2 regions of the Mesorhizobium sp. FG116 genome follow, and region 2 is predicted to be linked to the other one. Evidence: predicted binding sites of a transcription regulator. Region 2 holds the regulator's gene; the other holds the start of a gene.
What was found. Region 2 encodes LexA, which represses DNA repair genes until DNA is damaged. Its sites were predicted from a motif close to TGTTCNNNNTGTGTTCNG; they were not measured.
Positions count from the first base shown of each region.

Region 1 (3,511 bases), on a different contig from region 2:
GTTCGGAATATAGGTCGTGGTATGTCCGTGTTGTTCGCGGATCGATTGGCCGGTTTGGAAACGTTCGCCAAACCTCTGCTTGAGAATTCCGAGAACGGCGGCGATGCCTTCCTCGTTGCGTTCCACCGCCATCAGGTCGCTAAGAGCCATGTGTCCTCCGCGAATGGGCGAGCCCCGCCCCTTGCCACGCGTCTATCGATCCGTACTGTGCCTTTCAAACCGTGTTGTCCAGCACATCAAATGTCGAATGGAGACCTGCCCCGCATGACCGCTGCCCCTTTGATCTCGCGCGTGATGGATATCGAGAAGGACTGGATCGACTATAACGGCCACCTCAACATGGCTTATTACAACGTGCTGTTCGATCGCGGCTCCGACGAGGCATTCGAGTTGCTGGGCATGGGCCCGACCTACGCCAGGGAGCGCAAGTTCACCATCTACACGGCGGAAGTGCATGTCTGCTACGTCCAGGAAATCCACCTCGACCACAAGGTCAACGTCTCCTTCCATTTGCTCGACTGGGATGCCAAGCGCCTCCACGCCTATCAGGAAATCCGCCACGTCGACGGCTGGCTCGCCGCCACTTCCGAATCGATGTCGCTGCATGTCGACATGAGCGGCCCCAAGGTCGCATCCTTCCCGCCGGATATCGCGGCCAATCTCGAAGCGATGCACGCCGCCCACGCCGTCCTCCCACGGCCAGAGCGAGCGGGCCGCTCCATCGGCATCCGCAGGAAGCCTGCCTGAACAGGGCACGGGCGCAGGCATAAACATGGGGATGACGGCGCGTTCGGTTTGCATCGAATCGCCGCGGCGGTCACTCCAGTGTCATGGACACGCAAAACGATCTGCCGACCAGGCAGCCGCGGCGCGGAGCGGCAAGAAGCGTCCGGCTGGAAGCCGAGCGGCTCGCCGCCGACCCCCGCCTGTCGGACTATGACTTCTGGCGTTCGCTGAAGAACCTCGAAAACCGCATCTTCGAGATCACCTCCAACCGCGAGCCGATCCCCTTCGACATGGTTCGCTGGCGCGCCATCCTCAAGCACGCGCGCTTGCAGCGGAACGCAAGAAGCTACCGCTTCTAGGGTCGGGACCCTTTAATCCTAGAACGTGAAGGAAACCGTCGAGGCAACCGCCATCAGCGCGGCAATGGCGATCAGCACCGCATAGACGCGCGGCATGTCGAACAGGACCACATGGCCGGCAATCCACGCCGCGAAGGCAGCGCCCAGCGCGAAAAGAAAGCCGTTTCGGTCGCCCGCCACCAGATTGGCGGCCATCAGGCCGCCAAGGATAAGCGCGCCGAACACGATGATGACCGCAATGCCGGCCTTGTCGAAATTGTCGTCCATTCCTCGTCCCTTGTCGCCAGCAGGCCCCGACACAACGCGGGCCATCGATGCGCGCTTTGACCGCGACAGACTTAAACGACTAGGCCGCAGGGGCAAGGCCAAACTCGCCTTCCGTGCCGATAAGCTTGCACGGTGTGGATTTCCGGAAACGCTCTATCGCCCATTTGCAGGCCGCCCTCACCTGAATCCCAGCGTGAACAAAACACCAACACCGCTGGCCTTTCTGGCCCGAATCACTACATTCGCACCAGATGTCCGGTTTTCCAGACGACGACATGCCATTCTTTGACGAACCTGCGCGGCGGCCTGCTGCTGCGGGGGGATCGTCCGCGCCCACCGGCATCGCCGCGCGCGCCATGGCCGCACGTCACGGCCAGAGCGGCCCGCCCGATTACCTGAGCGGCCTCAACCCCGAACAGCGCAAGGCCGTCGAAACCACCGAAGGCCCCGTCCTCGTGCTCGCCGGCGCCGGCACCGGCAAGACGCGCGTGCTCACCACCCGCATCGCGCATATCCTCGCTACCGGCAGGGCGTGGCCGAGCCAGATCCTCGCCGTCACCTTCACCAACAAGGCCGCGCGCGAGATGAAGCATCGCATCGGCATGCTGGTCGGCGAAGCCATCGAAGGCATGCCGTGGCTCGGCACCTTCCACTCCATCGGCGTCAAACTCCTGCGCCGTCACGCCGAACTCGCCGGCCTGCGCTCCGACTTCACCATCCTCGACACCGACGACGTCATCCGTCTCATCAAGCAGTTGATCCAGGCCGAAGGGCTGGACGACAAGCGCTGGGCGCCGCGCACCTTCGCCCAGATGATCGACGGCTGGAAGAACAAGGGCCTAGGCCCCGCCGACATTCCGGAAGGCGACGCCCGCGCCTTCGCCAATGGCCGTGGCCGGGAACTCTACAAGGCCTATCAGGACCGCCTGACGACGCTGAACGCCTGCGATTTCGGCGACCTTTTGTGCCATCCGATCCGCATCTTCCGCGCCCACCACGACGTGCTGGCCGAATACCACAACAAATTCAAATACATCCTCGTCGACGAGTATCAGGACACCAACACCGCCCAATATATGTGGCTGCGCCTGCTGGCCCAGAGGCCAAAGCAATCTGCCAGTGTCCCGGCCGCAGGCCGAGGCGGCGACCGCCGCCCGCCCGACGTTTCGGGCGCGCCCGCGCAGGCCAGCGAGCGAAGCGAGCGCTCGGCCGTGAGCGTAAACATCTGCTGCGTGGGCGACGACGATCAATCGATCTACGGCTGGCGCGGCGCGGAGGTGGACAACATCCTGCGCTTCGAGAAGGATTTCCCCGGCGCCACCGTCATCCGGCTGGAGCGCAACTACCGCTCCACGGCCCACATCCTCGGCGCAGCCTCGCACCTCATTTCCCACAATGAGGGGCGGTTGGGCAAAACCCTGTTCACCGACCGGCCGGACCCGGAGGACGCCAAGGTCAACGTCCATGCCGCCTGGGATTCCGACGAGGAAGCCCGCGCCGTCGGCGAGACCATCGAGGCCTACCAGCGCGGCAAGCATCCGCTCAACGACATGGCGATCCTCGTGCGCGCCTCCTTCCAGATGCGCTCCTTCGAAGACCGTTTCATCGAGATCGGCCTGAACTACCGCGTCATCGGCGGCCCGCGCTTCTACGAGCGCCAGGAAATCCGCGATGCGCTGGCCTACCTGCGCACCGTCGCCAACCCCACCGACGACCTCGCCTTCGAGCGCATCGTCAACGTGCCGAAGCGCGGCCTTGGCGAATCCGCCATCCGCCAGATCCACGACACGGCGCGGGCCTTGCGCGTGCCGATGCTGGAAGCCGCCGGCAAGCTTGCCGAAAGCGACGAGCTGAAGCCCAAGCCCCGCGCGGCTCTGCGCGAGGTCGCGGCCAATTTCGCCCGCTGGCAAAGCCTCATCGACACCACGCCGCACACCGAACTCGCCGAGACCATCCTCGAAGAGAGCGGCTACACCGACATGTGGAAGAACGACCGCTCCGCCGACGCACCGGGGCGACTGGAAAACCTCAAAGAGCTGATCCGCTCGATGGAGGATTACGAATCGCTGCGCTCCTTCCTCGAACATGTCGCACTCGTCATGGATGCCGAGCAGAACGAGGACCTCGACGCCGTCTCCATCATGACGCTTCATTCCGCC
Region 1 covers NZ_JBMDKS010000015.1:85,394-88,904, reverse strand. Annotated here, with positions in the region: gene ACODTY_RS13585 (FAD-binding oxidoreductase) at 1-150, opposite strand, end outside; gene ACODTY_RS13580 (thioesterase family protein) at 265-747, shown strand; gene ACODTY_RS13575 (hypothetical protein) at 831-1,085, shown strand; gene ACODTY_RS13570 (hypothetical protein) at 1,104-1,352, opposite strand; gene ACODTY_RS13565 (ATP-dependent helicase) at 1,604-3,511, shown strand, end outside.
Region 1: ACODTY_RS13565 (ATP-dependent helicase) is a predicted target of LexA. The motif match lies at 1,546-1,563, and genes of this name have one in related genera.

Region 2 (3,511 bases):
TGCGACGGCGGCACTGGTTGGAGCCTATGCCGGCTGGGCCGACTACCGTGCCTCACGTCCGGTTGCGCCCTCGGCTCAAAAGCGATCCTTGCCGGGTGCGTTGATGAACCGGTTTGCCATGATGATGGTGGCGTTGGCGGCGACTTCGATCATAGCCGGCAGCGCCACGACGCTGTTCGCAATGTGGCATTTCCAGCGGGTTGCGCCGCTTAGCCTGTTCGCCAATCTGGCCGTGATGCCGATCGTGTCGGTTATCGTCATGCCCTTTGCGGTATTCGCATCGCTTTTCATGCCGTTCGGTCTGGATGGCCCGTTCCTGTACGTGATGGGCAAGGGGCTGTCAGCGATGATCGGCATGTCGGAATGGATCGCGGCGCTTTCGCCACTCGATGCCGTCGGGCTGGTTTCCGCTTCATCGGTGGTGTTGGTGACGATTGCGCTGGTGATCGCGACGATCACGACAACGTGGCTGAGGCTTGCCGCAATTCCCCTGGCGATTGCGGGGTTGTTTATGGTGGCGCAGGTGCGCACGCCCGATTTGCTGATCTCGGAGGATGCACGGCTGGTGGCCGTGCCAATCGGCGAGGAACAACTGGCGGTCAACCGCTCGCGTCCGAATGCGTTCACGATCGACAATTGGCGGCGCGCGCTCGATGCGGAAACGGTTGTCAAACCGCACACGGGTAGCGATCAGACGCTTGTTTCGGTGGCTGATGCGCCGGGGGCTGGCGAGTTCCACTGCGCGAACGATCTTTGTGTGGCGAGGCACATGTCAGGAAAAGTGGTTGCGCTGGCGAAGTCCGAAGCCGCGGCAAGGCCTGCCTGCAAGTTGGCGGCTGTGATCGTAATCGACGATGCGACCGCCTCCGATCCATGCGACCTGCCGTCGGTGGCGATCATCACCAAGCGGCAGCTCGCGAGGCTTGGCAGCGCCGCCGTCTTCCTACCGGACCAGGCGGAGGGCGGGCGTGCACAAGTCAGTTTTGCCGTTGAAGCCGACTATCGGCCGTGGCATGTCCAGCGCCGGTTTTCGCGCGAAGCGCGGGGGCTCGCTCCTTACGAGAAAAAGGAACGCAAAACCCCAGATCACCCCGAGCCGGAACCGATTGCAGAAGACTAGCGGATTTCAACCAAAGCCCTGCCTAAAGCGCGTCGCGATCTTTCAGATTCGCATAACACGCTTTGGCTCTTTGATTTTGTGCATGTCTTTGCCCGAAACCGGGCCCACCTTCGGGAGACATGCACTAGTCCGTTTCAACATGGGTTTTGGATGGCTTCCTCTCACCGCGAAGAACTCCGAACAGATGCTCTGGCTGGCCGTGCATCGTATCGTAGCTGCGCTGACACCAAGGGCATCGAACGGCGGCGCGTGGGCGGGGTCCTGCGCATGAGTGACAGAACCGAGGGGCAGGCATCGGAAACTCCTTCCACCCCGGTCATTTCCCAGAGTGCGTTAAACAGTGACATTGGATGGCGTAGAAGCCATCTGCCAAATTCATAATGAATGTCACGAAATTGTGGCGCTAGGCCTTTGTCTCAAAAGACAAAATGCCTCATTGCCAAATATGGGGTGACCGGGGCGAAGCCGGGAGAAATCAGTTGTTTATCCCATCAAAAAATCGACCGGGCGCGTCAACGCCCGGTCGATATGATGCAACTATGGTTGGTTCAGTAGCGCCGGATCAATCCGACCAGCTTGCCCTGTACCTTGACACGGTCAGGACCAAAAATTCGGGTTTCATAGGCTGGGTTGGCTGCTTCGAGCGCAATCGATGCGCCCTTGCGGCGGAAGCGCTTCAAAGTGGCCTCTTCTTCGTCCACCAGGGCAACGATGATTTCGCCCGGCGTCGCCGAATTGGCATTGCGGATGATGACCGTATCGCCGTCGAAAATGCCGGCCTCGATCATCGAATCGCCCTTGACCTCGAGCGCGTAGTGCTCCCCGCCCGAAATCATGTCCGGCGGCACGGAAATCGAATGGGTCTTGTGCTGGATGGCGTCGATGGGAACACCGGCCGCGATGCGGCCCATGACGGGAATGGAAACCGCCGATGCCGCATCGTCGTCATTGCTGGCGGATTGCAGCCGGGAAGGTTCCTTGACCGGTCGTCCGAGACTACCCTGGATGACGCTTGGCGAGAATTTCCTCGCCGCATTGAGGCCAGGCGCAATCGAATCCGGCAGGCGCAACACTTCAAGCGCGCGGGCCCTGTTCGGAAGCCTGCGGATGAAACCGCGCTCCTCAAGTGCCGTTATCAGCCGATGGATGCCGGACTTGGAGGCAAGGTCGAGCGCCTCCTTCATCTCGTCAAAAGACGGCGGGATTCCGCTCTCTTTCAGTCTCTCGTGGATGAAGAGAAGAAGTTCATGTTGCTTGCGCGTCAGCATTGCGGCCCCCGGTCGCGGTAGAGTCCAGAATCGGAAAACAAACCCGGAACAAACACTATCTGTTCCAGTTGTGTTCCGCAACCGTTTAAAGTTTAATGAATGCGTTGACGATTTGTTCAGCTTAGGCAGAGGATGCGACAGGGTGTACCTGCCTCGGCTGCCGGCGCGAAGGGCTCGCGCACGATGAGGCAACCGGCTGTCGCCATGGTGCGCAGCATCGAGGAATCCTGAACATTGAACGGCGTTGCAATCAGCGCGCTGCCTTGCCGGCTGAGAGTGGCGCGGACGTAGTCCTGACGCAGATCGTTTGCTGCCATCGGTGTGCCCAGGAGTCCCTCGCGAACGTTCTGGCGGAACGGGCGACCGCCGAGGCGAGCGAGCAGAGGTTTGAGGAAAAGCTGGGAGCAGACCAGGCTGGCCACTGGGTTGCCGGGCAGGCCGATGCAACGGATGTTGCCCAAGCGCCCGAACATCAACGGCTTGCCGGGGCGCATGGCGATTTTCCAGAAATCGAGTTTCATGCCTTCGCCGGTGAGAACGCCGTGCACGAGATCGTGGTCGCCGACAGATGCGCCGCCCATCGTAACGATGACATCGGCTTTGGCCGCAACAGCCTGTTTTACCAACGCGGCTATAGCTTCCTTGCGGTCGGCCGCGATGCCGAGATCAAGCGCGCGTGCGCCGACCGACAGGGCGGCCCCCATGACGCCATAGGCGTTCGAGGAAATGATCTGGCCGGGGCCCGGTTCGCTGCCGGGGACAAGCAGTTCGTCACCCGTGGCAATGATGGCGACGACAGGTTGGCGCACGACATCGAGGTGCGATCGATTTGCCGATGCGGCAAGCGACAGTGCTCTTGCGCCAAGCAGGTGGCCCTGTTCCAGCAAGGTGTCGCCTGCGACAAAATCAAGCCCGGCACGCCTGACATTTGCACCGCTGCGGGTCGGTTCGGCGATTTCGATACGGCCGTCCGCCAGACCGCTGACGTTTTCCTGGATGACGACGGTGTCTGTTCCGTCAGGCAATGGCGCGCCGGTGAAAATGCGGGCCGCTTCGCCGTTTCCGACCGTGCCTGCGAAATTGTGACCGGCGGCTATTTCTCCGATAACCTTGAGCCGGGCGG
Region 2 covers NZ_JBMDKS010000002.1:273,369-276,879, forward strand. Annotated here, with positions in the region: gene ACODTY_RS03280 (ComEC/Rec2 family competence protein) at 1-1,120, shown strand, start outside; gene lexA (transcriptional repressor LexA) at 1,669-2,388, opposite strand; gene ACODTY_RS03290 (molybdopterin molybdotransferase MoeA) at 2,505-3,511, opposite strand, start outside.